Regions from separate parts of the Promicromonospora sp. Marseille-Q5078 genome, predicted to be linked through region 2. Evidence: riboswitches for the same ligand, from Rfam matches in the RefSeq annotation. Region 2 holds a riboswitch; the other holds the start of a gene.
What was found. Region 2 has a riboswitch for S-adenosylmethionine ahead of ACQFYA_RS03285 (aminotransferase class V-fold PLP-dependent enzyme). Riboswitches for the same ligand answer to the same signal wherever they lie in the genome.
Positions count from the first base shown of each region.

Region 1 (14,707 bases), 510 kb from region 2:
GGGATCGTGGGCGCCGCGTGCGCCCGGGCGCTCGCTCGCCGGGGGCTCGCGGTGACGGTGCTCGACCGGCGGGGAGCCGCGTCCGGCACGACCGCCCACGGCGAGGGCAACCTGCTCGTCTCGGACAAGGAGCCCGGCCCCGAGCTCGTGCTCGCGCAGCACGCGGCCCGGCGCTGGCCGTCGCTCGTCGCGGAGCTCGCCGACGAGCTCGGCCCCCGGTTCCCCGACCTCGAGTACGACCCCAAGGGCGGCCTCGTCGCGGCGACCACGCCCGAGGGCGCGGGGCCGCTGCGGGACTTCGCCGCCCGGCAGCGCGGCGCCGGGGTGGACGCGCGGGAGGTCGACGTCGCGCAGGCGCTCGAGCTCGAGCCCGCGCTGAACCCGGGCCTCACCGCCGCCGTCTGGTACCCGGAGGACGCGCAGGTGCAGCCGGTCGCCGCCGCGGAGGCGCTGCTCGCCTCCGCCCGGCGCGCGGGGGCGCGGGTGCGCACCGGCGTCGAGGTCGTGGGCGCGCTGCGCGACGGCGAGCGGCTCGTCGGGGTGCGCACCTCGGACGGCGACGTCCCCGCCGGGGCCGTGGTGCTCGCCGCGGGTCCGTGGTCGGGTGTCGTCGCCACCCGGCTCGGCGTCGCGCTGCCCGTGCGCCCGCGCCGTGGGATGGTCCTGGTGACCACCCGGATGCCGCACGTCGTACGGCACAAGGTCTACGACGGCGACTACGTGGGCGCCACCCAGTCGGGGGACGCGGCGCTGCAGACGTCGAGCGTCGTCGAGTCGACCGCCGCCGGCACGGTGCTGATCGGGTCCAGCCGCGAGCAGGTCGGCTTCGACGAACGGCTGCGCGCGGTCGTGCTGCGCGAGATGGCCGCCCGCGCGATCCGCCTGTTCCCGTTCCTCGCCGACGCGAGCGTCATGCGCAGCTACCTGGGCTTCCGCCCGTACGTCCCCGACCACCTGCCGATCGTCGGCCCCGACCCCCGGACGCCCGGCCTCTGGGTCGCGTCCGGGCACGAGGGCGCCGGCATCGGTCTGGGACCCGTGAGCGGCGAGCTCCTCGCCGACCTGTTCACCGGCGCGGAGGCGGCGGTGGATCCCGTGCCGTTCCGCGTCGACCGGCCGGCGGTGCTCGACGCCGGCGCCGCCGACCTGTCCGAGCCCATGCCGTCCGACACCACCGGGGAGGCCCCATGACCGCGCACGGCGCCGGCTCGCGCCCGCTGACCATCACCCTCGACGGCGAGCCGTTCGCCGGCACGGAGGGCCAGACGATCGCGGGGATGCTGCTGGCCGCCCGCCGGCGCTCGTGGCGCACGACCAGCGCCGGCTCCGCGCCGCGCGGCGTGTTCTGCGGCATCGGCGTGTGCTTCGACTGCCTCGTCACCGTCAACGGCGCCCGCGACGTGCGGGCCTGCCTCCGCCGCGCGGCCGACGGGGACGTGGTCCAGACGCAGCACGACCCGCTGCCGGCCGCGGCGTCGGACGCCGGGGCGGTCTCGTGAGCCCCCGCACGGTGGTCGTCGTCGGGGCGGGGCCCACGGGCCTGTCCGCCGCCCGCGCCGCGGCGCGCGCCGGTGCCGAGGTGACCCTGCTCGACGCGTCGGACCAGGTGGGCGGCCAGTTCTGGCGGCACCGCGCGCTCCCGCGCGGCAGCACGGCCGCCGACGAGCACCGGTACCACCACGGCTGGGGCACGTTCACCGCGCTGCGCGACGTCGTCGTCGGGCACCCGCGGGTCACGGTGCTGACCTCGGCCCAGGTGTGGGCGCTCGAGCGGCTCGACGACGGCGTCCGGCTGCGCGTGCTGCTCGGGCCCGCGGACGCCGGCGGCCGCGAGCACCTGACCCTCACGCCCGACGCGCTGGTGCTGGCCACGGGCGCGCACGACCGCACGCTGCCGTTCCCCGGCTGGCAGCTGCCCGGTGTCACGACGGCCGGCGCGGCCCAGGCGCTCGCGAAGGGCGAGCGCGTGGCCGTGGGCGACCGCGTCGTCGTGGCGGGGGCGGGCCCGTTCCTGCTGCCCGTCGCGACGTCGCTGCTGCACACCGGCGCGCGCGTGCTGTCCGTGCACGAGGCCGCGACCCCGGCGGCGCTGGCCCGGGGCTGGGGTTCCCGACCGGCCGGGCTGCTCGGCGCCACGCACAAGCTGGGCGAGCTCGGCGGGTACGCGGGGACGCTCGCGCGGCACCGCGTCGCCTACCGCCTCGGCGAGGCGGTGGTCGCCGCCCGCGGGGACGGCCGGGTCGAGGAGGTGACCGTCGCGCGGGTCGACGCGCGCTGGTCGCCGCTGCCGGGCACCGAGCGCACGATCGCGGCCGACGCCGTGGCCGTCTCCCACGGCTTCACGCCGCGGCTCGAGCTCGCGGTCGCCGCCGGCTGCGCGATCTCGCCCGACCGGTTCGTCGTCGTCGACGACGAGCAGCGCAGCAGCGTCCCGGGCGTCTGGGCCGCGGGCGAGCTCACGGGCATCGGCGGGGCGGAGGCCGCGCTGGCCGAGGGCTGGGTGGCCGGGCACCGCGCGGCGGCCGGCCCGCCCGGCGACGCGGGCCTCGCCCGGGCGGTGCGCCGCCGCGCCCGGTCCGCCGACTTCACGCGCCGGCTCGAGGCCGCGCACGGCATCCGCGGGGGCTGGACCTCCTGGCTGCGCGACGACACCCTCGTCTGCCGCTGCGAGGAGGTCGACGCCGGGACGCTGCGCGCCGCCGCGTGCGCGACGGGCTCGACCGACCTGCGTTCCGTGCGGCTCACCAGCCGCGCCGGCCTCGGGCCGTGCCAGGCACGGGTCTGCGGCCGCACGGTCGCGGAGCTCGTCGGCGCGGCCGCGCCCGCCTCCACCAGCACCGGCACCGGCCCCGAGGCGGCGCCCGCCGTCCCCGACCGGAGACCCCTCGTCGTGCCGGTCCGCCTCGGCGACCTCGCCGCGCTGCCGGACGACCCGACCTGACCCGACCTGACCCGAACTGACCCGACCACCACCGGACACCGACCCCTCGCGTCCCGAGCCCGTGACGCGCGAACCGAGAGGACACCTCATGAGTTCCCAGACCGTCGACCTGGGCGGCGTCGTCGTCGCCACGACGCTCCCCTTCGTCGCCGACGCGGCCGCGCCCGCCGGCCTCGCCGTGGACTACGAGGGCTACGCCGCCCACGTGGACCACCTGATGAACGCGGGCTGCCGCGGCGTCGGGCCGAACGGCTCGCTCGGCGAGTACTCGTCACTCACCGACGACGAGCGCCGCAAGGTCGTGCAGACCGCCGTCGAGGCCGTCGCCGGCCGCGGCATCGTGATCGCGGGCGTGCACGGCGTGGGCTGGCACCAGGCCCAGCACTGGGCCGAGCTCGCCGCCGAGGACGGCGCCGACGCCGTGCTCCTGCTGCCGCCCACGATCTACCGCGCCAACCGGCGCGAGGTCGTCGAGCACTACACCCGTGTCAACGAGGTGGGCCTGCCGATCATGGCCTACAACAACCCGTTCGACACCAAGGTCGACCTCACGCCGGACATCGTCGCCGAGCTCGCGCAGCTCGAGAACGTCGTGGCGGTCAAGGAGTTCTCCGGCGACGTGCGGCGCATCACCGAGCTGCGCGAGGCCACGGACATCGACGTGATCGCCGGCGCCGACGACCTGCTCTTCGAGTCCCTCGTCATGGGCGCCACCGGCTGGTTCGCCGGGTACCCGAACGCGATCCCCGAGGTCGCCGTCGAGCTGTACGACCTCACGCGGGCCGGCAAGATCGCCGAGGCGCGGGACCTGTACGAGAACGTGGTGGCCATGTTCCGCTGGGACTCGCGCACCGAGTTCGTCCAGGCCATCAAGCTGTCCACGCAGATCGCGGGGCGCCCGTTCGGCATCGAGACCCGCCCGCCGCGCGGCCCGCTCTCCGCCGAGCAGGAGGCCACCGTGCGCCGCGACACCGAGAAGGCCCTCGCGTACATCGCCAACCGCTGAGGTACAACACGTCCGTCCGCCACCGAGCCCGTCCCACCGAGCCCCACCGAGGAGGCCGACCATGCGATCGTCCCGGACCTTCACCGCCGTCGACTCGCACACCGAGGGCATGCCCACCCGGGTCGTCACGTCCGGCGTGGGGGTCATCCCCGGCGCCACGATGAACGACAAGCGGCTGTACTTCATCGAGCACCTCGACGACGTGCGGAAGCTGCTCGTGAACGAACCGCGGGGGCACGCCGCGATGAGCGGCGCCATCCTGCAGCCCTCCACGCGCGACGACTGCGACTGGGGCGTCGTGTACATCGAGGTCTCCGGCTGCCTGCCGATGTGCGGGCACGGCACGATCGGCGTCGCGACGGTGCTGGTGGAGACGGGCATGGTCGCCGTGACCGAGCCGACGACCACCATCCGGCTGGACACCCCGGCCGGGGTGGTCGTCGCCCAGGTCGAGGTGCGCGACGGGCACGCCGAGTCCGTGACGATCGAGAACGTCCCGAGCTTCGTGGTGCGGCTCGACGACACGGTCGACGTGCCCGGGCTCGGCACCGTGCCGTACTCGCTCGCGTTCGGCGGCAACTTCTACGCGCTCGTCGACCTCGACGACGTGAAGCTGCCGTTCGACCGCGCCCGGCAGCAGGACATCCTCGCCGCGGGGCTCGCGATCATGGACGCGATCAACGCCACCGCGCCGCCGTCGCACCCCGCCATCGCGGGCGTGGACCACTGCCACCACGTGGAGTTCATCGCCCCGGGCTCCACCGCGGAGCACTCCCGGCACGCGATGGCCATCCACCCGGGCTGGTTCGACCGGTCGCCCTGCGGCACCGGCACGTCCGCCCGGATGGCAGAGCTGTGGCAGCGCGGCGAGCTGGGCCTCGACACGGACTTCGTCAACGAGTCCTTCATCGGGTCGCGCTTCGTGGGCCGGATCGTCGGGGAGACCGACGTCGCCGGGATCCCCGCCGTGCTGCCCACCGTCACGGGCCGTGCCTGGGTCACCGGCCTGGGCACCTACCTGCTCGACCCGAGCGACCCGTTCCCCACCGGCTTCGAGTTCTGAGGGACCGCATGACCACCACCGACACCACGCCCACCGACCGCGCCGCGGGACCGGCCGACCTCGAGGCGGTCGCGCGCGCCGCGCGGGCGGCCGCGCCCCGCCTCGCGGCGCTGCCGCCCGCGACCCGGGCCGCCGCGCTGCGCGCCGTCGCCGACACCCTCGGCGCGCACGCCGACGAGCTCGTGGAGCTCGCCGCGGCCGAGACGCACCTGGCCGACGCCCGCCTCCGCGGCGAGCTGAAGCGCACCCGCGTGCAGCTCCGCCTGTTCGCGCGCACGATCGAGGACGGCGGCTACCTCGACGTGCGGCTCGACGCCGCCGACCCGGACTTCGTGCTCGGGCCCCGCCCCGACCTGCGCCGCACGCTGTGGCCCGTCGGCCCGGTGCTCAACTTCGCGGCGAGCAACTTCCCGTTCGCGTTCTCCGTCGCGGGCGGCGACACCGTGGCGGCCCTCGCCGCCGGATGCCCGGTGATCGTCAAGGCGCACCCGGGCCACCTCGGCCTGTCGCGGCGGGTCGCGGCCCTCGTGGCCGGCGCTCTGACCGGTGCCGGGCTGCCCGAGGGCACGTTCGCCCTGGTCGAGGGCGACGAGGCGGGCCGCGCCCTCCTGGAGCACCCCGCGGTCCGGGCGGCCGCGTTCACGGGGTCGACGCGGGTGGGACGCCTGCTCGCCGACGCCGCCGCCGCGCGCCCCGACCCGATCCCGTTCTACGGCGAGCTCGGGTCGCTCAACCCCGTGCTGGTCACCCCCGCCGCCCTCGCCGAGCGCGGGGACGACATCGCGCGCGGCTGGGTCGGGTCGGTGAGCGGCTCGGCCGGCCAGCTGTGCACCAAGCCCGGCTTCCTGCTGGTGCCCGAGGGCCACGGGCTGGACGACGTCGTGGCCGAGGCGGCCGCCGGCGTCCCCGAGCACCCGCTGCTCAACCCGCGCGTCGCCGCCGGCTACGCGGAGCGCCGCTCGGCCGTCCTCGGCACCGACGGCGTGACCGTCCTGGCCGCGGGCGCCGTCACGACCGACGACGGCGGCACCGCGCGCGCCACGCCGACGCTGGTCGCCACGGACCTGGCGACCCTGCGCGCGCACCGCGACCCGCTGCTCGAGGAGGTCTTCGGGCCGTTCGCCGTGCTCGTCACGTACCCGGAGGGCACCGACCTCGGCGCCGTCGTCGGCGAGCTGTTCCGCGGCGAGCTCACCGCGACCGTGCACCGCAGCGCCGAGGAGACGGCCGAGCTGGCGGGCCTGCTGGGCGCCCTGGGCCGGCACGCGGGCCGGGTGCTCGTGGACGGCTGGCCGACCGGCGTCGCCGTCACCCCGGCGATGCAGCACGGGGGGCCGTGGCCCGCCACGACCAGCGACGGGACGTCGGTCGGCACCGCCGCGATCGGCCGGTTCCTGCGCGGCATCACGTTCCAGGACGCCCCGCAGGACGCGCTGCCCGCGCCGTTGCAGGACGGTAACCCGTGGGGGGTGCCGCAGGCGCGGTCGGGTGTGGGAGAGTCTGCGCACTGGTAGGCAGCGAGGCCGTGACCAGCCGCTCGACCCGGGAGGACCGACCCGTGCTCATCGCCGAAGAGCTCCTGCTGCTGGCCCACGACGACCTGCGCTCCGCGCCGTCCCTGTTCGACGACGCCCCCTACCGACTCGCCGGCGCGCTGCTGGCCGAGCTGGTGCTTGCCGGGCGCGTCACGCTGCCCCCGGGCGGCGCGGCGCCCGCCGCCGACGGGACCGTCGTCGTGCTGGACCGGTCCCCGACCGGGCGGGTCGAGCTGGACCGCGTCCTCGACCTCGCCGGCGCGGCGCCCCGGCGCCCCGTGGAGCTGGTCGACCTGCTGGCGCGACGGGTCGAGCGGCCGCTGCTGGACGGGCTGGTGGCCCGGGGCCTGCTGCGGCGCGAGGACCGGGCGGTGTGGGGGCTGCTGCGCAGCACGCGGTGGCGCACGGTGGGGGGCCCGGCCGTGGCCGCGCTGCGCCGTCGCGTCCACGGGGTGCTCCTCGACGGCGCACCGCCGTCGGACCGCACCGCCGCGCTGGTCACCCTCGCGGAGGGGGCCGCCTGGCTGCAGCCTCGGGTCCCGCGCGACCGTCGGCGCGAGGCCGAGGGCCGCATGCGCGAGCTGGCGGCCACGTGGTGGGAGGGGGCCCCGACCCGCGAGGCGGTGGGTGCGGTCGCCGCCGCCGTCGTGGCGGTCGTGAGCTCCGCGGCGCTCCTGCTGCCGGCGGCCACCTGACCGGGCGCCGGTCACGCCTCGTCGTCGAGCCGCCCCAGCAGGTCGACGGCGGCGCGGGCGTAGTCGCCGATCCACCGGTCGTGGAGGCGCTTGATCGGCAGCGGGGCGAGCGCGAGGTGCCGCTCCCGCCCGACCTTGCGGCCGGTGACGAGCTCCGCGCGCTCGAGCACCCGCAGGTGCTGCAGCACGGTGGTGCGGTCAAGCCCGGGGAACAGCGCGCACAGCTCGCCGGTGGTGCGGGGGGACTCCTTGAGCGCGTCGAGCATGCGCCGGCGCACCGGCGCGGCCAGCGCCTTGAACACGAGGTCGTCCTCGGGCGCCGCGTCGTCCGTGTCCCTGGTCGCCTCCGAGTTCATGTGATAAAAATACAACATGAACGAGAAGCAGGCACTCTCCGAGCTCTCCTTCACGGTGTCGGGACGCGTCTCGCGCCCGTGCCGCGACGTCTACGAGGCCGTCGCCGACCCCGCACAGCTCTCCCGCTACTTCACGACCGGCGGCGCCCGCGGGCGCCTCGAGCCCGGGGCCGACGTGTCCTGGGACTTCGCCGACTTTCCCGGCCGGTTCCCGGTGACCGTCGTCGAGGCCGACCCGCCCCGCCGCATCGTCATCCGCTGGGAGGGCGCGGACGCCGCGGACGGCTCCGCCACGACCACCACCACGTTCGAGTTCGAGCCCGTCGACGACGACGCCCGCACGCTCGTCACCATCACCGAGTCGTCGTGGGCCGTCACGCCCGGCGGCGCGAAGAACGCCTTCGGCAACTGCGAGGGCTGGACGGGCATGCTCGCCGCCCTCAAGGCGTGGGTCGAGCACGGCATCAACCTGCGCGAGGGGTTCTACCGGTAGGGCTGCGCGTCGTCGGGACGGGTCAGGCGGTGCGGCGCACCTCGTCGAGGAACCGGCGGGTGCGCTCGCGCAGGCTGTCCACGCGCCGCTCGACGATGGCGGCGCGGACCTCCGGGTCGTCCCGCCCCGCCTCGGCGAGGGTGGGGCGGCGCCGCGCGTTGCGCGAGCACCGGAAGTCGCTGCAGACCAGCGTGCCGACGGTGTCGCCCTTGCGGCCGGCGGCGCCGCCGCGCTTCGCGACGAAGAGCTGCACGTCGCGGGTCTCGACGACGTCCTCGCACCACGCGCACATGGCGGCGCGGCGCGGGCCGGTGCGCTCGGCGGCACGCAGGAGGACGCCGACGGGCTCGTCGTCGATCCAGGTGACGACGTAGGCGGACAGCGGCTGCTTGCGGTCGCGCCAGCCCAGGTAGTCGAGGCGGTCCCAGTCGAGCTCGGCGAGGTCGGGGACGATCATCCGCTGCCGCTCGCTGCGGGTCGCGTTGACGAGGGAGGCGTGGAGCTGCTGCTCGGTGAGGGGGTTCATGAGGACGGCTTTCGGTCAGCGTGACGGTGGGCAGGGTGAAGCCCCGCGTCGCCCTGCTGCTGAACCGATCAGCCTGAACGGATCAGCGGGGGACGACGACGGGGCAGGCGCGACTGCCCGAGCAGGCCTGGTGGCCCACCCCGCTCCCTGCGACGCCCGGCATCGCTCGCTCCTCGCTCGTGAACTCACCTGAAAGGTCTTGGTCCGCTCGTGCCTCCGGGGCACGACCGGCCCGTCCATGGTGGCACGGGACCGTCGCCCGGGTCGACGAGAAATTCGTCACCCGGGCGACGGCGCCGGTCAGAGGGTGGCGCGCACCTCGCGGGCGGCGGCGACCAGGTGCGCCAGCGCCGGCTCGACCTCCGCGTAGCGGCGGGTCTTGAGCCCGCAGTCGGGGTTGACCCACACCAGCGCCGGGTCGATCGACTTCACCGCGAGCTGCAGCAGCTCGGTGACCTCCTCGGCGGAGGGCACGCGGGGGGAGTGGATGTCGTAGACGCCCGGCCCGATGCCGCGGGAGTACCCGGCGTCGGACAGCTCGGGCACGATCTCCATGCGCGAGCGGGCGGCCTCGAGCGACGTCACGTCGGCGTCGAGGCCGTCGATGGCGCCGACGACCTCGCCGAACTCCGAGTAGCACAGGTGCGTGTGCACCTGCGTGGCCGGGGCCGCGCCGGCCGTGGCCAGCCGGAACGACCCGACCGACCAGCGCAGGTACGCCTCCTGGTCGGCGCGGCGCAGCGGGAGCAGCTCGCGCAGCGCGGGCTCGTCCACCTGCACGACGGCGATCCCGGCGGCCTCGAGGTCGGCCACCTCGTCCCGCAGGGCGAGGGCCACCTGGTTCGCGGTGTCGGCGAGGGGCTGGTCGTCGCGCACGAACGACCACGCGAGGATCGTCACCGGTCCGGTGAGCATGCCCTTCACCGGCGCCGGGGTGAGCGACTGGGCGTACGCCGCCCACGGCACCGTCATCGCCTCCGGGCGGCTGACGTCGCCCCACAGGATCGGCGGGCGCACGCACCGCGACCCGTACGACTGCACCCAGCCCAGGTCGGTGGTCGCGAAGCCGTCGAGCAGCTCCGCGAAGTACTGGACCATGTCGTTGCGCTCCGGCTCGCCGTGCACGAGGACGTCGAGGCCGAGGTCCTCCTGGAGGCGCACGACCCGCTCCACCTCGGCCCGCATCGCCGTCGTGTACGCGGCGTCGTCCAGCTCGCCCTTCGCCCACGCGGCGCGCGCCGTGCGGATCTCCGGGGTCTGCGGGAACGAGCCGATCGTCGTGGTCGGCAGCGGGGGCAGGGCGAGCCGCGCCCGCTGGGCGGTGACGCGCTCGTCGTGGGCACCGCGGGAGAAGTCCGCGTCGTCGAGGCCGGCGAGGCGCTCGCGCACCGTCGGCACGACGACGCCCGGCGCCGCCGCACGGTCCGCCAGCGCGTCGGAGGCCTCGGCCAGCTCGGCCGCCACGGCGTCGCGGCCGTCGGCCAGCCCGCGGGCGAGGGTCGCGACCTCGCGCACCTTCTGGTCGGCGAACGCGAGCCAGCGGCGCAGGCCGGGCGTGCGGCCGGCGCGCTCGGCGGCCGCGCCCTCCCAGGTCTCGTCCTCGACGTCGTGCGGCACGTGCAGCAGCGACGTCGACGTCCCGACGGCGAGCGACCCCGCGCCCGACGCGGCGAGGCCGTCGAGCGCGTCGAGCCGCGCCGCGAGGTCGGCGCGCCACACGCCGTGGCCGTCCACGACGCCCGCGACGAGGGTCGTGCTCTCCAGGCCCGGCACCGGGCCGACGGGTGCCGCGCCCTTGACCAGGTCGATCGCGATCGCGTCGACGTCGGTGCCCGCGAGCAGGGCGAGCCGGTCGGTGGAGCCGGCGCGCAGGTCGCCGTACGGCGCGGTGACGAGGAGGCGCGGGCGCTCGCCCTCGACGTCGTCCGTGCCGACCGCGAGCTCGGTCGCGAGGGCGCGGTAGGCCCGCTCGACCGCCGCGTCCAGCACCTCGACGGGGACGTCGACCGAGTCGGACACGAGGGCGGGCTCGTCGAGCTGCACCCACGGCGCGCCGACGGCGGCCAGCGCGCGCAGCAGGTCGGCGTACGCGGCGACGACGTCGTCGAGCCGGTCGAGCGGCCGGAAGCCGTCGCCCGCCTCGGAGGCCGCCTTCGACAGCGCGAGGAACGTCACCGGGCCGACGAGCACGGGGCGCGTCGTGACGCCGGCCTCCTTGGCCTCGGCGTACTCGCGCACGACGCGATGGTCGGCGAACGAGACCGGCGTCGTCTCGCTGATCTCGGGGACCAGGTAGTGGTAGTTCGTGTCGAACCACTTGGTCATCTCGAGCGGCGCGTCCTCGCCGCGGCCGCGGGCCACGGTGAAGTAGCCGTCGAGCTCGAGCGAGCCGTCCTCGTCGTCGAGCAGGTCGCGGAACCGCTCCGGGACGGCGCCCAGCAGCGCGACGACGTCGAGCACCTGGTCGTAGTAGGAGAACGCGCCGGGCACGGACCCGTCGTCGGGGTCCAGGCCCAGGGACGTGAGGCGGCGGGCGGTCTCCCGGCGCAGCGCGCCGGCCGTGACCTCGAGGTCGACGGCGTCGGTGCGCCCGGCCCAGAACGACTCGACGGCCTTCTTGAGCTCGCGGCGCCGGCCGATGCGCGGGTAGCCGAGGATCGTGCCGCCGCGGAACGCGGGGGTGGGGGTGGTGGACATGAGCACTCCAGAGGTCGGGCTCCGGTCAGACAGCGGGAGCCTGGGTCGGGATGCTCGGTACCCACGGCCTTCTGGCCAGGTCCGTGCGGTCCGACGGCTGGTCGGACGACACCGGTCCGCCGAGGTGGACACCCTCGAGCAGGTCCAGAGCGGGACGGTACTTGTTGAACGTGTACACGTGGATGCCGGGGGCGCCCGCGTCGAGCACGCGCTGGGCGAGCTCCACGGCGCGCGCCGTCCCGTAGGCGTGCTGGGCCTCCGGGTCCGGCAGGGCGTCGAGCGCGTCCAGCAGGTGCCGGGGCGCGCGGACGCCGGTGAGCTCCTCGACGCGACGGAGCCGGCGCGGCTCGGTCGTGGGCAGCTGCCCGGCGAGGATCGGGATCGTCACCCCGGCCGCGCGGGCCTCGGTGACGAAGTCGGTGTAGGAGTCGGCCTCGTAGAACAGCTGCGTGATGGCGAAGCTCGCCCCCGCCTGCTGCTTCTCCAGGAGGCGCCGGACCTCCTGCGACCGGGTGGTGCCCGCCTGCACGTTGCCGTCGACGAACGTCGCGACGGCGATCGTCATCGGGCGCGCGGCCCCGCGCAGGGCGGTGCTCGCGTCGTGCGCGCAGCGTCGCGCCTCGACCTCGCGCAGCAGGTGCACGAGCTCGATCGACGACTCGACGCCGTCCGCGGCGGGCCGCCAGTCCGGCTGGTCCTTGGGCGGGTCGCCGCGCAGCGCGAGGAAGGCCCGCGTGCCGGCGGTGAGGAAGTCGTCGATGACGGCGGACACGTCCTCGCGGGACGCGCCCACGCAGGTCAGGTGGGCCACCGGCAGGACGGGCGTGCCCTCGAGCAGCCCGGCCACGACCTGGCGTGCGGTCGCCCGGTCACCCCCGCCGGCGCCGTACGTGACGGACACGAAGTCCGGGTGCGTCGCGACCAGGCGGCGCGCCGTCTCCCAGAACTTGGGCGCGGCGTCGGGCCGGCGCGGCGGCATCAGCTCGAACGAGACCGTCGGGCGTGCCGGCTGCGCCGGGGTGGGCGGAAGAGATGCCTCTGCGACCATGCGTCACTCCATCGATCCTGGCGTGAGCACCTTCGTCCTCGGGAGGCTTCCGTCGGAGAACGGGTTGCTGCGGCGTCGACGAGCCAGGACTCTCGGCCGCTCTGGATGGCTGGACCTCGATCGTACGCACCATCCGCCATGCGGGCGAGGATGCGACCGCCTGCTGAGACACGCCCGGGGCGAACGCCCTGCTCAGGGCACCAGGACAACCTTGCCGCCGGGGTGTCCCGTCTCGACGAGGGCATGCGCGCGCGGTGCGTCGGCCAGCGGGAACACCGCGGCGACGGTGGTCGTGAGGTCGCCGCGGGCCATCGCCGCGACCGCGTCGGCGAGCTCGCCGGCGTCCCGCTCGGACCGCGAGCTGAACTCCACGCCGAGCTCGTCCGCGTCGTCGTCCGCGATGGTGAGGATCCGGTCGGTGCCGCCGCGCAGCGCGATCGAGTCGGGCAGCACGCCCGCGCCGGTGGTGTCGAGGACGGCGTCCACCCCGTCGGGGGCCAGCGCGCGCACGCGCTCGACCAGGCCCGCGCCATACGTCGTGGGGGTCGCGCCGAGCGCGGCGACCCGGTCCTGGTTCCGCGCCGAGGCCGTCCCGATCACCCGCGCGCCGCGGCGCACCGCGAGCTGGGTCGCCAGCTCGCCGACCGACCCCGACGCCCCGTGCACGAGCAGCGTGTCTCCCGCGGCGACGCCGAGCCGGCGCAGCGCGCGCTGCGCGGCCTCCGCCGCGACGGGGAGCGTGACGGCGTCGGTCGAGGCCAGGCCCTCCGGGACGCGGGCGAAGACGGTGGTGAGCGCGAGCTCGGCGTACCCGTGGCCGGTGAAGCCCACCACGCGGTCGCCCGGCGCCACGCCCGTCACCTCCGCGCCGAGCGCGTCGACGACCCCCGCGACCTCCAGCCCCGGCACGACCGGGAACGCGGGCGGGCGCATGCCCGGGACAGGCGCCGCGCGGAGCGTCGTGTCCCAACCGTTGACGGCGGCCGCCTCCACGCGGACGCGCACCTGCCGCGGACCTGGTTCGGGCGCGGGCACCTCGGCCGGGTGCAGCACCTCCGGGCCGCCGAACGTCTCGAACACGATCGCGAGCACGTCATCCTCCTCGGGTGGGATGTCGACGTGACCGCCTCGGGCGATCGCGTCGTCCATGGTGGCGACGTGGCTCAGCCGTGTGACCTCAGCCCTCGACGCCGGGTGCCGCCTCGGCGTCCCACCCGACACGGTAGGTGCTGCTGTCGAAGATCTCGACGACAGCAACGCATCCGGGTAGACCCCAGGAGCTGGATCGATCGTGGCCTCGGCGGGTTTGCGGTGACCGGTCGCCACGAGGTCGTGAGCGCAGGTACCAGGAGGGATGGCGTCCGAGACGAGCGTGCGCAGGTCAGGACGCCGCGGCGCGGAACTCGCTGAGCCAGGTCCGGAAGTCCGCCGTCCCGTGCAGATACGTCCCGGGACCCGACAGAAGGTCCGCACCGGAGAGCCTGTCGAGGGCATCCATCACGGCGTCGTCGACGTCCTCGTCGTCGTCCGTCTCGCGCAGGGTGGTCATGGCCCAGTCGGCCGCCTGGTCCGGGGCGAGCGAGCCGTTGGCCAGCGCGCTCAGCGTGGAGTCGACGGTGGATCGGTCAGTGGATTCCATGCTCAGAACGCTCCCGTGAAGTTCCTGCGGCGTCAGAGGCGGAGCCCGGCGGGGTCGAGGGCCGGGGAGGTCCAGAGCACCCCGTCGCCGTCCAGCACCCAGGTCGCCCCGGCACGGGCGTCGGCGACGACCGTGAGCCACGTGACGAAGGCCTCTGCGGAGCTGCACTCCGCCCAGCACGTGGCGGACGGCGACAGCTCGGGGACGTCGGTGAACTCACCCCGCGTCTCGTCGGCACCGGCAGCGAGATCGTCGACGAACCCGTCCTCGAGGTCCCCGAACACGGTGAACAGCACACCGTCGTCGTCAGCGACCTGCACGACTCGATCCGCCGTCGCCCGTCCGCCCCGTTCGACCAAGGCGCGCTCGACCTGCGCGTACAGGTCGTCGTCGGTGGACACGATGAATGCGCCCTTCACGGGTTGCTCCTCAAGAAGTCGATGACCTCGTCGGGGTGGCGACGTGGCGCAGCCGTGTGACCTCAGCCCTCGATGCCGGCTGCCGCTTCGGCGTCCCACCCGACACGGTATGTGCTGCTGTCGAAGATCTCGACGACAGCAACGCATCCGGGATAGACCCCGGGAGCTGGATCGATCGTGGCCTCGACGGGTGTTCGGTGACCGGTCGCCACGAGGTCGTGAACGTCCTCCGCCTGGCGAACCAGCTCGACGAGCTCGTCCCACGAGATCTGCAGGCCGTGGTGTGAGT
Region 1 covers NZ_JBNPQG010000001.1:192,274-206,980, forward strand. Annotated here, with positions in the region: gene ACQFYA_RS00860 (NAD(P)/FAD-dependent oxidoreductase) at 1-1,191, shown strand, start outside; gene ACQFYA_RS00865 ((2Fe-2S)-binding protein) at 1,188-1,499, shown strand; gene ACQFYA_RS00870 (FAD/NAD(P)-dependent oxidoreductase) at 1,496-2,941, shown strand; gene ACQFYA_RS00875 (dihydrodipicolinate synthase family protein) at 3,030-3,947, shown strand; gene ACQFYA_RS00880 (proline racemase family protein) at 4,009-5,010, shown strand; gene ACQFYA_RS00885 (aldehyde dehydrogenase (NADP(+))) at 5,019-6,524, shown strand; gene ACQFYA_RS00890 (GOLPH3/VPS74 family protein) at 6,536-7,240, shown strand; gene ACQFYA_RS00895 (ArsR/SmtB family transcription factor) at 7,252-7,596, opposite strand; gene ACQFYA_RS00900 (SRPBCC domain-containing protein) at 7,613-8,089, shown strand; gene ACQFYA_RS00905 (FBP domain-containing protein) at 8,112-8,615, opposite strand; gene metE (5-methyltetrahydropteroyltriglutamate--homocysteine S-methyltransferase) at 8,916-11,312, opposite strand; gene ACQFYA_RS00915 (methylenetetrahydrofolate reductase) at 11,338-12,360, opposite strand; SAM riboswitch class I at 12,366-12,472, opposite strand; gene ACQFYA_RS00920 (NADP-dependent oxidoreductase) at 12,553-13,452, opposite strand; gene ACQFYA_RS00925 (YxzC family protein) at 13,742-13,999, opposite strand; gene ACQFYA_RS00930 (hypothetical protein) at 14,032-14,418, opposite strand; gene ACQFYA_RS00935 (hypothetical protein) at 14,481-14,707, opposite strand, start outside.
Region 1: linked by a shared signal. The riboswitch ahead of ACQFYA_RS00915 (methylenetetrahydrofolate reductase) and the one ahead of ACQFYA_RS03285 (aminotransferase class V-fold PLP-dependent enzyme) in region 2 are both predicted to bind S-adenosylmethionine.

Region 2 (14,707 bases):
CGAGCGTCGACACGTTGGGCTTGAGCAGACCCGTGCCGAGGCTGATGAGCACCAGGCCGACCCAGGTGGAGACCTCCACCGGGATCGCCATCGTGTAGTGGCCCGCGGCGATGAGGATGCCGCCCCACAGCACGCTCCGGTAGGAGCCGAGCACGCGGTCCGCGATCCAGCCGCCGCCCACGGACACCAGGTAGACCATCGTGCCGTAGCCGGCCGCGATCGATGCCGCGTTGCCGGGCTCCATCGCGAGCCCGTCGTCGGCGACCGACGCGGTGAAGTACAGGACGAGGATGGCCTGCATCCCGAGGAACGAGAACCGCTCCCAGACCTCGAGGCTGAACAGCGTGGCCAGGCCGCGCGGGTGGCCGAAGAACGACCGGTCGTCGTGCTGCTCGCGCTCCGGTGTCGGTCCGACGGCGGCGGCGTCCTCGGTGGTCACAGGCTCTCCAGTGCTCGAGGACAGGTCGTGGCGGCGAGCCGCCACGCCGCGCCCGGCCCTGGCCGGGCGTCGACCTACCTGTCGTCCTCCAGCCAGGGTCTCACCGCCCGGCCCGCGGGACCCGTCGAGCCATCAGTCCGCCGCGAGCCGGCGCTCCAGACCGTCGCGCACGCCCGGCCACTCGTCGTCGACGATCGAGAAGTACGCGGTGTCACCCACCGTCCCGTCGGCGGCGACGCGGTGCTTGCGCAGCACGCCCTCGGGCGTCGCCCCGAGCCGCTGGATGGCCGCGCACGACCGGGCGTTCCGGGAGTCGGCGCGCAGCGCGACGCGGCGCAGCCCCCACTCCTCGAACGCGTGCCGCAGCAGGAGCAGCTTGCACGCCGGGTTGGTGGTGCCGCCCCACCAGTCGCGCCCGTAGAAGGTCGTGCCGATCTCCACCCGGCCGGGCCCGCGCGCCAGGTCGTAGAAGCGGGTGGACCCGCGCACGGTTCCCTCGCCGCCCGTGCCGTCGTCGCCCACGACGGCGAACGCCATCGTGCCGGGCGTGGCGACGCCGGCGTCGATCCACCCCTCGAGGTCGGCGACCGAGGCGGGGGCGGGCGAGGTCATGCCGAACCACAGGTCGGCGTCGACGAGGGGGAACAGCGCCGCGGCGTGCTGCGGGCCGAGGGGCTCCAGGCGCACGCCGTGGCCGGCGAGGACGAGGTCGTGGGTCACGCGCCCATCCTCGCCGACCATGCACCTGCGCTCGTTCTCGCGCCGCATTCCGGGCAGAAGTGCATGGTCGGCGCGGCCGACGGCGGCGGACGTGCGTGCCGTCAGCGACGCGGGTGGTCGTCGACCCGCACCAGGTTCCGGCCGCGCAGGGTGTAGATCCGGCCGTCCTCGTCCACGTTGAGGTGCGACCCGCTGTACCAGCCGCCGGCGGTCTCCGCCATCACGACCGTCGCCGCGAACGACCGCGGGTCGAACCGGAACAGGGTGGTGTCGGAGACGGCGTACACGACGCCCCGGTTGGCGACCATCGCCGCGAACCCCGGGACGAGCGGCTTGTGGCTCGCCGTGTGGACCACCGTGCGCCGGGCGCGGTCCACGACGACGAGCGTGCCGCCGATGGTGAGCGCATACAGGTGGCGGCCCTGCACGGCCAGGGCGGCGATGCCCTTGGGCTGCCCCGTCTCGACCCGCCAGTGCTCGATACCCGCCACCGGGTCCCACGCGACGACGGTGCCGCGCGGGCCCGTCTTCTGGGCGTTGTCGCCGCCGAGGTAGGCGACGCCGTCCGCGGTCGCCACAGCCCGCACCAGCTGGATGTCGTCGATCGGGTTCGTCACGATCGACGACCCGCCCGTGCGAGGGTCGTACGTCCAGAGCGACCCGCCGCCCTCGGTGTCCGACTGCACGCCGACCAGCAGCAGCCGGTTGACGTCGTCCCACGCCGTGTCGAGCGGGCGGTTCTGCTCCGACGAGAAGGTGGCGACCTGCGCCGGGCCGTCGCCGCCGCGGGGGTCGTAGGACCAGATCCCCTGGGAGTTGTACTGGCCCGTGTACAGCACGCCGTCGACGACGTCGGCGTCCTTCGCCTCCCCCGGCACGCGGAAGTTCACGACCTCGCCGGTCGCGACGGAGTGCCGGGCGATCACGCCGTTGCCGCCGACGTACACGTAGCCCGCGCCGGCGGCGATGCCCATGCACGTCTGCGCGGAGACCGGCGCGCCGGCCTCCGCGAGGTCGGTCGCCGTCCACTCCCGGGTCGCCAGGTCGATCTCCGCCACGAAGCCGAAGGCCGACGTGACGTGGAGCCTGCCGTCCCGCAGGTCCACGCCCCAGATCTCCCCGAGCTCCAGGGTGCCGAGGTCGAGCTGCTCGATCGCGCCGTCCGCCGCGCGGACGAGGATGCCGGTCTCGTTGGCGAAGTAGAGGACGTCGCCGTCGGCCGCGAAGTTCTTCGCCGTCTTCCCGATCGAGGTCGTGACCGTGGCCGACGCCGGGTCCGACAGGTCGATCAGCGCGACCTTCGAGCTGGCGGTCGACGCGGCGGTCGAGGCGACGAGCCGGTCGCCGACGACGGCCAGGTCGCGGATGCTCGGGTCGACGGTCAGCTCGTCGGGCGCGATCTGGCCGAACGTCCCGGACACACGGTCGTACGCCACGAGAGACGCGCGGCTCGTGCCGCCGCCACCGCCGAAGGTGGTGCCGGCACCGACGTAGACGGTCTCGTCGGTCGCGGCGACCGCCCGCGCGAGCGTGGAGGCCGCGTCGGGGACGCCGAGGGAGGTCACCTCGCGCGTCGCGGGGTCGTACTGCCACAGCTCCGGCGGGGTGGGGCTCCCGCCGCCGACGGCGAACACGGTGCCGTCGGGAGCCACCGCCACGGCCCGCACGTCGCGGTCGCCGATCCGGCCGAGCTCCTCCGCGGGGCCGTCGGGTGCCGTCAGGTCCCAGCGGTAGAGATTCGCCTCGGGGCCGTCGGTCTTCTTGAGCATCCCGAAGTACAGGTACCGCCCCGTCGGGTCCCCGGCCAGCGCCTGGATGGCGTACCCGGTCGCCACCGTCGTCGTCGCCGTCACGGTGCGCGTCGGCACGTGGAACGCGACCACCCCCGCCGGCTCGACGTTGCGCGTGCCGATGTACACCGTGTCGCCGACCAGCTCGGCGCTCATCAGCGCGAACTGCTCCACGGCGGGGCCGAGGTCGACGACCGTCGGCCCGGCGGGGCGCGCCGCGGAGAGCCCGAGCGCGCCGGCGGGGCTCCCCGCGACGGCCGTCGCGACCGCGGCCAGGACGCCGACGCCGCCGGCCTGGAGGACCACCCGTCGGGAGGGCGTGGGGTGCGTGGTCATCTGAACTCCTTCGTTCGTCAGCGGATGATGCGGGCCCCCGGACGACGGGTCCGAGGGTCAGGCCGTGATCGCCATCTGGTCGGCCTGGATCTCGTGCACGAGCGGGCGCCCGTGCACGAGGCGCTGCAGCTCCTCGAGGACGACGGCCGCGAGCCGCCCGAGCTCGACGCCGAGCGACCCGGCGATGTGCGGGGTCAGCAGCGCGTGGTCGTGGGCGTACAAGGGGTGGTCGTGGTCGAGCACCCACGGGGTGGTGACGTCGAGGATCGCGAACAGGTCCCCGGCCACGACCCTCGCCGTCAGTGCCTCCTGTTCCACGATCTCGCCGCGCGCGGTGTTCACGAGGGTGGACCCGGCACGCATCAGCCCGATGCCCCGCGCGTCGATCAGGTGCCGCGTCGAGGGCAGGGACGGGGCGTGCACCGAGACGACGTCCGACGTGGACAGCAGCTCGTCGAGCCCGAGCCGCGCGACGCCGAGCGCGGCCGCGTCCGCGTCCGTCAGGTAGGGGTCGTAGGCGACGACCTCGAGCTCGTACGGCCGCAGCAGCTCGACGACCTTGCGCCCGATCTTCGACGCGCCCACGATGCCGACCCGCTGGCCGAAGTTCCCCAGGCCCGGGAAGGCCCGCTCGACGTCGAACTCCCGCCGGGACGCCTGGTAGCGGGCAGCGATCGGCAGCACCTTCTTGTTGGCGAGGACGATCATCGCGACCGTGTACTCGGCGACCGGCACGGCGTTCGCCTCGGCCGCGGAGCTGACCCGGACGCCCCGGCGCAGCACCTCGTCCGCGACGTAGGGCTTCACGGTGCCGGCGGCGTGCAGCACGGCCCGCATCCGGGGCGCGGCGTCGAGCACGGCCGCGTCGACGAACGGGGCGCCCCAGCCCGTGACGAGCACCTCCACGTCGGCCAGCACCCGGCGCGCCTCGGGGGACTCGAGCTCGGTGAGGAACCCGCGGACGTCGGCGACCTCCTCGAACTGCGCGGTCCGCGCCGGGGGGAAGACCCGCTCGCGCGCCTCGGGGGCCATCGCGAACGCGACCGCGACCCGCGCGCTCACTTGACGCTCCCCGCCGCCAGGCCGGCCCGCCAGAAGCGCTGCAGCAGCACGAAGGCGACCACCAGCGGCACGATCGACAGGAACGACCCGGCGATCACGAGCGGCGAGTACTCCGGGTTCTGCTGCACCTGGCTCTGCCAGAGGAAGATGCCCACGCTCGTCGGGAAGAGGCTGCGGTCCTGCAGCATGATCAGCGGCAGCATGAAGTTGTTCCAGATCGCGACGAACTGGAACAGCGCGATCGTCACGAACCCCGGCACGAGCATCGGCAGCCCGACGCTCAGGAAGCTGCGCACGGGCCCCGCGCCGTCGACCCGCGCGGCCTCGAGCACCGCGTCCGGCAGGTAGCCGGAGCTGAACACGCGCGCCAGGTACACGCTGAACGGGTTGCAGAACGCGGGGATCAGCACCGCCCACATCGTGTTCGTCAGGCCGACCGACGCGGCGAGCAGATAGAGCGGGATCACGGTGGCGGTGTTCGGGATGAGCACCCCGACCAGCACCGTGCTGTAGAGGAAGCCCTTGCCGCGGAACGCGAGCTTGTCGAAGGCGTACCCCGCCAGGAGGGAGATGAAGGCGGCCACCAGGGCGCCCGCGCCCGCGTACACGATGCTGTTGCCGAGCCAGCGGAGGAAGATCCCGCCGTCCTCGGCGAGCAGCCGCTGGAGGTTCGCGACGAACGACCCGCCGGGGGTGAAGACGCTCGCGCCGTAGAGCGTCGACGCGTCCTTGGTGGTGGCGAAGACGAGCCAGAGCAGCGGCAGCACCATGTAGGCCGCGCCCACGACCAGGATCCCGTTCGTGCCGAGGGTCGCACCGACGCGGCGCCGCGGCCGGCGGACCTGGTGGCGGCCGGACGGCCGGGCGACGGCGGGGTCGGCGTGGATGCGCGGCGGCGCCGCGACGGTCGCACTCATCGCGTGCTTCCCTTCGAGGTGAGGTGGCTGACCACCCAGGACAGGGCGCCGGCGAGGAGCGCGAGGATGATCGACGCGGCCGCCGCCTGGGGAAGGTTGTTGCGGTTGAACGCCGCGTCGTAGGCCCACATGTTCGGGACCCAGGTGCTCGTGACCGCGGTCGTCGCGGTGGAGAGGATCTTGGGCTCGGTGAAGAGCTGCAGGGACCCGATGATCGTGAACAGCAGCGCGACCCCGAGCGCGGGCCCGATGAGGGGCGCCTTGATCGCGAGGGCGGCGCGGATCTCCCCGGCCCCGTCGACACGCGCCGCCTCGAGCACCTCGCGCGGCACGGCCTGCAGGGCCGTGAACAGGATGATGACGTTGTAGCCCGCCCACTCCCACACGGCGACGTTCACCATCGACGGCAGCACCATGTGCACCGACAGGAAGTCGACCTGGATCCCTCCGGACGCGAGCGCGGAGACGATCGGGCTCACGCCGGGCGTGTAGAGGTAGGCCCAGATCAGGGCCGCGATGACGCCCGGGACGGCGTGCGGCAGGAACAGCAGGACCTGGAACAGCCGTCGCGCCTTCGCCACGGCCGCGTCGAGCAGGAGCGCGAGCGCGAGGGCGACGCACAGCAGCGTCGGGACGTAGAGCACGCAGTAGAGCGCGAGCCGCCCGAAGCCGGCGACGAACGTCTCGCTCGCGAGGACGTCGGCGTAGTTGCCGAGCCCGACGAAGACCTTCTCGGCGCCGCCGAACCCGAGCCCGCTGCGCCGCTCGGCGAACAGGCTCAGGCCGATCGCGTAGATCACGGGCGCGATCATGGCCACGAGGAAGACCAGGAAGAACGGGGTCAGGAAGAGTGCGGCGGTGCGGCCCCCGGTGCCCCGGGTCGGCCGGCGTCGCAGGCGCTGCGGCGGGTCGTCGACGCGCACGGTCATGGTGGTGCCTTTCGATGAGTGGGTGCCGGCGCGGCCGCGCCGCGCCGGCACCGGCCGGCCTACTCGGTGACGTCGAGCCCGAGCTGCTCGAGCCCGTCGACGGTCGCGCCCTGCGTCTTCTCGAGCGCGGCCCCGAGCGTCGGCGCGCCGGTCACCGCGTCGACCAGCGCCGTGTTGGTGATGTCGTAGTCCGGGCCCCAGGCCCAGCCGGGCGCGACCTGCGCGGACGCCTCGTCGAAGACCTGATAGATGTCGTTCCCGAAGTAGCCCGTGGGCGCCACCTTCTCGGCGACCTCGTTCAGGCCGGGGTAGGCGAGGTAGGCCGTGCCGACGTCGCCGCGCGCCTCGACGGCGGCCGGGTCGGTGGTGAGGAACTCGAGGAACGCCGCGGCCGCGGCCGGGTTCTCGGAGTTCTTCGTGACGGCGAAGCTCGTGCCGCCGCTGAGGGCGCCGGACGGCTTCCCGTCCCAGGACGGCGGCACCGCCGCGACCCACTTGCCCTTCTGCCCCGCAGCCTCGGTGCGGGTCATCAGGCCCGACGCGCTCCAGGAGCCGCCCACCCAGCCGTTCACGACGCCCTCGTTGAGGTCCGCGTTCCACTCGTCGCTGAACCCGACCTGCTCCTTGACGAGGTCCTCGTCGACGAGCTTCTGCCAGTAGTCGGCGACCTTCGTGCTGGCCTCGTCGTCGATCGAGACCTTCCAGTGGTCGCCGTCCACGCCGAACCAGCTCGCGCCCGCCTGCCACGCCAGCGGCGCGAGCGGGGGCTCGTTCGTGAAGAAGCTCGTGAGGTAGGCGTCGGGGTCCGCCTTGCGCACGGCACGCGCCGCGGCCTCGAACTCGTCCCACGTCGTCGGGACGTCGACGCCCGCGGCGTCGAGGACGTCCTGGCGGTACCACATGACCAGCGGCGGCGCGTCGTAGGGCATGCCGTAGGTCTCGTCGCCGAAGGTGACGAGGCCGCGCACCTGGTCGGAGTACTCGTCCAGCGTCGCCGCGGGGACCAGGTCGTCGACGGGGACGACCTGACCGGAGGCGGCGAAGCCGGGGAGCCGGTAGTACTCGACGCCGACTACGTCGGGGCCGGTCCCCGAGTCGATCGCCGCGGAGAGCTTGGTGTAGCCGCCGTTGGCTCCGTTCGGGATCTCCTCGAAGTCGACGGTGATGTCGTCCTGGCTCTCGTTGAACGCGGCGGCGACGTCGGCCATGCCGCTCAGCGACGACCAGAAGGTGACCTCACCGGTGGGCTCGGAGGCCGCGGGCGTGGCCGCGGAGCCGGACGTGCAGCCGGCCAGCAGGGCGCCGGCGGCGAGGAAGGCGGCCGCGGTGAGCGGAGCGCGACGCAGGCTCATGGGATTCTCCTTTGAACGTGAAGCGAGCTGTCGCCACTGAACCCGAGCCGGGCCTCACCACACAAGCAGAAGGAGACATTCGAACATCACCGCACATCTACGGGGCAGTTCGGGTGGACTCCCGCTCGACGAGGGTCGGCAGCAGCATCATCCGCACGACTGCACGGCTGGCCCGCTCCGCCTGCCGGAGATGGTCGACGCACAGGCGCAGCGCGGCATACCCGAGGTCGTGCTTGGGCGGGGCCACCGCGGTGAGCGGCACGGCCGCGAGGGCCGAGAACTCGTCGTCGTAGGCGACGAGCGCGAAGTCCTCCGGGATCCGGATGCCGCGCTCCGTCGCGAGGTCCGCGAGCGCCATCGAGTCCACGTCGCCCAGCACCAGCGCCGCGGTCACCTCCCGCTCCACGCAGACGTCGAGGAACCGCTCGATCTCCTCGATCGTCACGTCCTCGCCGACCCCCGGCGCGGGCAGCACCCGCTGGAGCGCGTGCTCCTGCAGGCCCAGGCGCGTCATCGTGCTCTCGTACCCCTCGCCGAGCGGCTCGGTGGTCGGCGTCTCGCGCGCGGCGAGGGCGATGCGACGGTGCCCGAGCCCGGCGAGGTGGCGGACCGCGAGCTCGGCGCCGTAGGCGTGGTCGCTGCGCACCCACTCGAGCCGTCCCGCGCCACGCTCGTCGACGCCCCGCTCGACGACCACGACCGGGATCGTCGCCCCGGTCAGCAGCGCATGCAGGTCCGAGCCCTCCACCAGGCTGCCGCGCGGCGTGATCATGAGCGCGTCGACCCCGCCGGCGATCATGCGCTCGGCCTGGCGCAGCTCCTCGCGCTCGGAGTAGTTCGTCGTGCCGAGGACGAGCCGGCAGTTCAGCTCCCGGGCCGCGTCGCTCGCCCCCCGGATCACCTGCGGGTAGTAGTAGCTCGCCGAGGGCGCGATCATGCCGATCGTGGCGACCGGACGCTCCTGCCGGCGGCCGGCCCGGTCGGTCGCCCGCTCCTGCTGCCGGGCCACGGCGCTCGAGACCGCCCCGCCGTGCACCCGCACGAGCAGGCCGCGGGACTCCAGCTCGGCCAGGTCGCGCCGCAGGGTCATCTCGGACACGCGCAGCCGCGGCGACAGCGCGGCGATCCGGAGCGAGCCCCGCAGCTCGAGCTCCCGCAGGATGGCGTCGTGCCGGGCGGCAGCGACCATGACGACCTCCGCATGTGTGGTTCTGTGCGTTTCCGAATATCGCACAGTCAACCACAGCGCGCGGTAGGGCGTCCGCGGCCCACCGCGCCCGCAGCGAGGCCGCCGGCGTGCCACGGTCACCGGCGGAGGTGGGTACCGTGCGGAGCATGGACGCCCTGCACGAGCTGACCGCCGTCCGCCTCCGCGACCTCCTGCGGTCGGGCGAGCTCACCCCCACCGAGGTGGCCGAGCACTTCCTGGCCCGCATCGAGCGCGCCAACCCGGCGCTGGGTGCGTTCGTCTCGGTCACCCCGGAGGCCGCCCGCGAGCGTGCGGCGGGCCTCGAGCGCGACGGCGCGCAGGGCCGGGCGCCCCTGTGGGGGCTCCCCGGCGCCGACAAGGACCTGTGGATGCGGGCGGGCGTGCCGGCCGGCCTCGGCTCGCGCGCCTTCGCCGGGGACGACGCCGTCGTGCCGCCCGTGAGCGACGAGATCGTCGAGGTGCTCGACGCGGCCGGCGTTGTGAGCCTCGGCCGCACGACGGCTCCCGAGCTCGGCTTCCCCGCGTACACCGAGCCGCTCGCGGGGCCCGTCGCGCGCAACCCGTGGGACCCGGGGCTGGGCGCCGGCGGGTCGAGCGGCGGCGCGGCCGTGGCCGTCGCGGCCGGCCTGCTGCCGTGCGCGCCCGGGTCGGACGGCGGCGGGTCGGTGCGCATCCCGGCGGCCGCCTGCGGGGTGGTGGGACTCAAGCCCAGCCGGGGCCTCGTCCCGGCGGGCTCGGGACAGGAGTCCCTGGGCGGGCTGGTGGTGAACGGCCCGCTCGCGCGCACGACCGAGGACACCGCGCTGCTGCTCGAGGGCATGCTCACATGGACGCCCGACGGCCGGGTGGCGCACCCCCTGACGCTGCGCGCGCCGTCAAACCGCGCCGGGGACTACCTGGCCGCGGCCCGTCGCGGGGAGGTGGCCGGCAGCGGCGGCGAGGACGTGCGGGGCCGGTTCCGGGTGGCCGTCACGACCGACTCCGCGTGGGACGACTTCTACGCGATCACGACGTCCGACGCCGCACGCGCCGCCCTCGACGCCGGGGTCCGCGAGCTCGCCGGGCTCGGGCACGAGCTCGAGGACCTCGCCCTCGAGCCGGACCCGGCCTACGGCCCCGCGTTCCGCACCCTGTGGATGGCCGGCGCGTCGGCGGTGCCCCTCGACGACCCCGCACGCCTCGACCGGCTCGAGCCGCTCACCCGCTGGTTGATCGGCCGTGGCCGGCAGGTGCCCGCGCGCGAGCTCGCGCAGGCCCTGCGGGCGCTCACCGGGTTCGAGCGCCGGCTCGTGGCGCAGGTGTCGCGGTTCGACGCCGTCGTGACCCCGGCCCTGGCGATGACGCCGAGGCCGCTCGGCTGGTTCGACCCCGAGGACCCGGAGCGCAACTTCGAGCAGCAGTGCCAGTACACGCCGTGGACGTCGATGCTCAACGTGGCCGGTCTGCCCGCGATCACGGTGCCGACCCGACCGACCGACGACGGCCTCCCCATGGGGGTCCAGCTGATCGGCCGCCCCGGCGGGGAGGCGACGCTGCTCGCGCTCGCCGCGCAGCTCGAGGACCGGCTGCGCTGGGCGGACCGGCACCCGCCGGTCTGGTGAGCGGGCGCAGGCCCGCCGGCCGGGACGCCCAGGTGCGAGACCGCGCCCCGGCGCCTACCGTCGGTTCTCGAGGTCGTTCGACGACGGAAGGAGCCCCGATGGGACTGGGAGACAAGGCCAAGCACCTCGCGGAAGAGGGCGAGGGCAAGGTCAAAGAGGCTACGGGCAAGCTCACCGACGACGAGAAGAAAGAGGCCGAGGGCAAGGCCCAGCAGGCCAGCGCGAACCTCAAGCAGGCGGGGGACGACGCCAAGGACGCATTCAAGAAGTAACCCGCTCACGACGACGGGGCGCCACCGCACGGTGGCGCCCCGTCGTCTTGTCCGGGCCTGTGTCCGGGCCGCGAGGGCCGCGGCGTCAGAGGTCGTCGGGCAGGCAGCCGAAGGCCTCGTCGGCGCCCAGCGCGGCCGTGGCGAGCAGGCCCTCCAGCCCCGAGCCGGCGGGCACCGGGCGCGGGTCGTCGACGACGACCCACAGGCCGTCCACCACGTCGTAGCGCGCCTGCGGCCCCTCGTCGACCAGCGACCGGACGGCGGCGACGAGCCGCTCGACCTCCTCGCCCGCGGTGCCGAGGCCCACCGACGCGCGCACGGCGCCGGCGTCGAACCCGAGGCGCCCGAGCAGCGGGTGCGCGCAGAACCGCCCGTCGCGCACGCCGATCCCGTGCTCGGCCGACAGGTACGCGGCGACCAGGCCCGGGTCGTAGCCGGAGACGGTGAAGGTCACGACGCCCACCGGGTCGACGGCGTCGTCCCAGACGTGCACGACCTCCACCCGGTCCAGCGCGCCGAGGCCGTCCACGAGCCGGCGCCGCAGCGCGTCCTCGTGCTCGCCGGCGACCTGCGGGTCGAGGGCGGCGAGCTCGTCGCACGCGGCCGCGAGCGCCACCGCGCCGATGACGTTGGGCGACCCGGCCTCGTGCCGCGCCGGCCCCTCGTGCCACTCGGTGCGCGTCGTGCGCACGCGGCGCACGGCGCCGCCGCCCGCGAGGTACGGCGTGCCGACGTCGAGCCAGTCGCGGCGGCCGACCAGCGCGCCGGCGCCGAACGGCGCGTACGTCTTGTGGCCGGAGAACGCGACGTAGTCGACGCCGGTCTCGGCCAGGGAGAAGCGGCGGTGCGGCACCAGCTGCGCGCCGTCGAGCACGACCCGCGCGCCCGCGCCGTGCGCCGCGGCGACGACGTCCGCCACGGGCAGCGCCTCGCCCGTGACGTTGGACGCGCCGGTCAGTGCGAGGAGCGCGTAGGGGCGGCCGTGGGCGACCCCGGCGGCCAGCTCGCCCTCGATCTCCGCCAGCGTCGCGGAGACGGACGGGCCGCCCGTCACCACCGTCGCGTCGGTGACGCGCTGCCAGGGCAGCAGGTTGGCGTGGTGCTCGATGTCGAGCACGAGCACGCGGCCCGGCTCGCCCGTCACCGGGTCGGCGGGCACGCAGCCCGCGAGCAGGTTGAGCGAGTCGGTGGTGTTCCGGGTGACGATCGTCAGGTCGTCGTCCCGGGCCCCGACGAACGACCCGATGGTGCGGCGGGCCGTCTCGTACAGGGCGGTCGAGACCTGCGAGAGGTAGCCGGCGCCGCGGTGCACGCTGGCGTACAGCGGCAGCACGCGCGTGACGCGGTCGGCCACGGCCTGCAGGGCGGGGGCCGAGGCCGCGACGTCGAGGTTGGCGTACGGCACCTGGCGGCCGTCGACCAGTGGTACGAGCGTGTCGCCGCCGACGACGGGCAGCACGGGCGCGACGTCGTGCACCGGGGCGGCGAGAGGCGCCGGGGCGGGCGCGGTGGTGAGCGTGGTCATGCGTGGTCCTCCTCGGTCGTGCCGGGGAGGTGCCTCCCCGCGCTTGCCCGCGCGCCGGACGGCGCGGGGCCAGGTCGTCACCCGGGGCACCCCGCCGCGAGAGGAGGGTTGCCGGCCAGCGAGCCGGGGCTTGTCGCTGGCGCTCTTGACCTGTGACCATCGTCCGGAGGAGGTCCGGCGGTGTCAAGCGGCGAGCCGCGCCCTCTTGACATGTGGGACGGCGCGCCCCCGAAGGGCGCTCGCACGGAGCGCCCGACCGTTCCTGCGGTCATTGCAGCGGGTACTGCCCAGGGTGGTAGCGCGGGTCGATGGGACGCTCCTCGGGCGGCAGGTACCGGTGCGGCTCCTGCGGCCTCCGGTCGCGGCGCCGTCGGAACCATCCTCGGATCCTCGTGAAGAACGACATGGCGACCTCCCGACCGTCGAGGTTCGCTCCCCATGATCCGCGGCCGGTGCGCCGCTCGCACTCCTCGGCGACCGGACGAGGTGCGAACAGACGACGGGCCCGCCGAGGTCAGAAGCCGCTGGCCCCGCCGCCGTCGCGCCAGCCGAGCGCGTTGTCCGCGCCCTGGGCGTACGGGGCCTCGTGGGGGCGTCCGCCCTCACGGGGCGGCGGCAGGTCGCGGGGGCGCTCCAGCGGCTCCTGGCGCTCCCGCCGGAACCAGCGCCTGAGGGTGTCGAGAAGCGCCATGGTCGACCTCCGTCGTCGTGAACCCGTGCCGATTACTTGGCGGAGACTTTACCCTCGGCCGCGGGTGGCCGCCCGGGAGGACGCCCTCGTTCGCTGCGCGAGACGGGGTGACCAGCACGCGGACGGCGGGCGTACGATCGCCACGACCATCCCGAGCGGCCGAGTGACGTGGCACGTCGACGCCGCAGCAACCCGCGGGCCGGTCGCCGCCCTCGTGGCGGCGGCGCGGCACGGACGAGGGTGCTACCGCCACGACCGATGGGAGGACTGCGATGAGCACCCAGATCGAACCCCGCCCCGCCGAGGGCTACGCCGGGGACCTCACGCCGCAGCAGGCCTGGGACCTGCTGGCTGGCGACCCCGAGTCCGTCCTCGTGGACGTGCGCACCGAGGGCGAGTGGCGTGCCGTCGGCGTGCCCGACACCGCGCAGGCAGGCAAGCGCCCCGTCTTCGTCGAGTGGGTCAAGGCGGGCGGGCGCCCGAACGCCGGCTTCCTCGCCGAGCTCGCCGCCGCGGGCGTGACCGCCGAGCGTCCGATCGTCTTCCTGTGCCGCTCCGGCCAGCGGTCGATCGGCGCGGCCCGCCTCGCCACGTCGTCCGGCCTCGGCCCGGCGTACAACGTGCTCGAAGGCTTCGAGGGTGGCCCCGGCTTCGACGGCGCCCGCGACCGCGAGGGCTGGAAGGTCCGCGGGCTCCCCTGGGGCGAGTACTCCGCCGAGGGCGTGACCACGGAGTCCCGCGCGTGAGCGGCGCGCACCCGAACCAGGACATCCCCACCGGGCCGGCCGCCGACGACGTCGTGCACGGCGGGTCGGGCCGGGGCCCGCTGCCCGCGACCGCGCGCCCCGCGACGCTCGCCGTGCGCGGCGGCCACCGGCGCACGGACTTCCAGGAGACCTCGGAGGCGCTGTTCCTCACACAGGGCTACGTCTACGACACCGCCGCCGACGCCGAGGCCTCGTTCTCCGGCGACCTGTCGCGCTTCGTGTACTCGCGGTACGGCAACCCGACGGTGCACACGTTCGAGGAGCGCCTGCGCCTGCTCGAGGGCGCCGAGGCCTGCTACGCGACGGCGTCCGGCATGTCGGCCGTCTTCACGACGCTCGCGGCCCTGGTGTCCAGCGGCTCGCGCATCGTCAGCGCGCGCGCCCTGTTCGGCTCCACGAACGTCATCTACGAGGAGATCCTCGCCAAGTGGGGCGTGCAGGTCGACTACGTGGACGGCCACGTCACCTCCCAGTGGGAGGACGCCCTGGCCACCCCGGCCGACGTCGTCTTCTTCGAGTCGCCGTCGAACCCCATGCAGGACCTCGTCGACGTGCGGCGCGTCGCGGAGCTCGGCCACGCGGCCGGGGCCGTGGTCGTCGTCGACAACGTCTTCGCGACGCCGATCCTCCAGAAGCCCCTCGAGCTCGGCGCCGACGTCGTCGTGTACTCGGCCACCAAGCACATCGACGGCCAGGGGCGGGTGCTCGGCGGGGCGATCCTCGGCACCCGCGAGTTCCTCGAGGGGCCCGTGCAGACGTTCATCCGCAACACGGGCCCGTCGCTCTCGGCGTTCAACGCCTGGGTGCTGCTCAAGGGCCTGGAGACGCTCGACGTCCGCGTCCGCGCGCAGAACGCCGCGGCGCTGCAGGTGGCCGAGGCTCTCGAGGGCTTCGCGGAGATCGCCGCCGTGCGCTACCCGTTCCTGACGTCGCACCCGCAGCACGAGCTGGCGCGTTCCCAGCAGTCCGGGGGCGGCACGGTCGTGACGTTCGACCTCGCCGTGCCCGAGGGCACGGAGCCGGAGGAGGCGAAGAAGCGGACGTTCGCGTTCCTCGACGCCCTGCAGATCGTCGACATCTCCAACAACCTCGGCGA
Region 2 covers NZ_JBNPQG010000001.1:700,857-715,563, reverse strand. Annotated here, with positions in the region: gene ACQFYA_RS03335 (peptide MFS transporter) at 1-439, opposite strand, end outside; gene ACQFYA_RS03330 (GNAT family N-acetyltransferase) at 572-1,159, opposite strand; gene ACQFYA_RS03325 (NHL repeat-containing protein) at 1,261-3,285, opposite strand; gene ACQFYA_RS03320 (hydroxyacid dehydrogenase) at 3,343-4,347, opposite strand; gene ACQFYA_RS03315 (carbohydrate ABC transporter permease) at 4,344-5,264, opposite strand; gene ACQFYA_RS03310 (carbohydrate ABC transporter permease) at 5,261-6,193, opposite strand; gene ACQFYA_RS03305 (ABC transporter substrate-binding protein) at 6,253-7,545, opposite strand; gene ACQFYA_RS03300 (LacI family DNA-binding transcriptional regulator) at 7,643-8,734, opposite strand; gene ACQFYA_RS03295 (amidase) at 8,881-10,356, shown strand; gene ACQFYA_RS03290 (CsbD family protein) at 10,455-10,628, shown strand; gene ACQFYA_RS03285 (aminotransferase class V-fold PLP-dependent enzyme) at 10,714-12,153, opposite strand; SAM riboswitch class IV at 12,188-12,304, opposite strand; gene ACQFYA_RS03280 (hypothetical protein) at 12,668-12,844, opposite strand; gene ACQFYA_RS03275 (rhodanese-like domain-containing protein) at 13,117-13,590, shown strand; gene ACQFYA_RS03270 (O-succinylhomoserine sulfhydrylase) at 13,644-14,707, shown strand, end outside.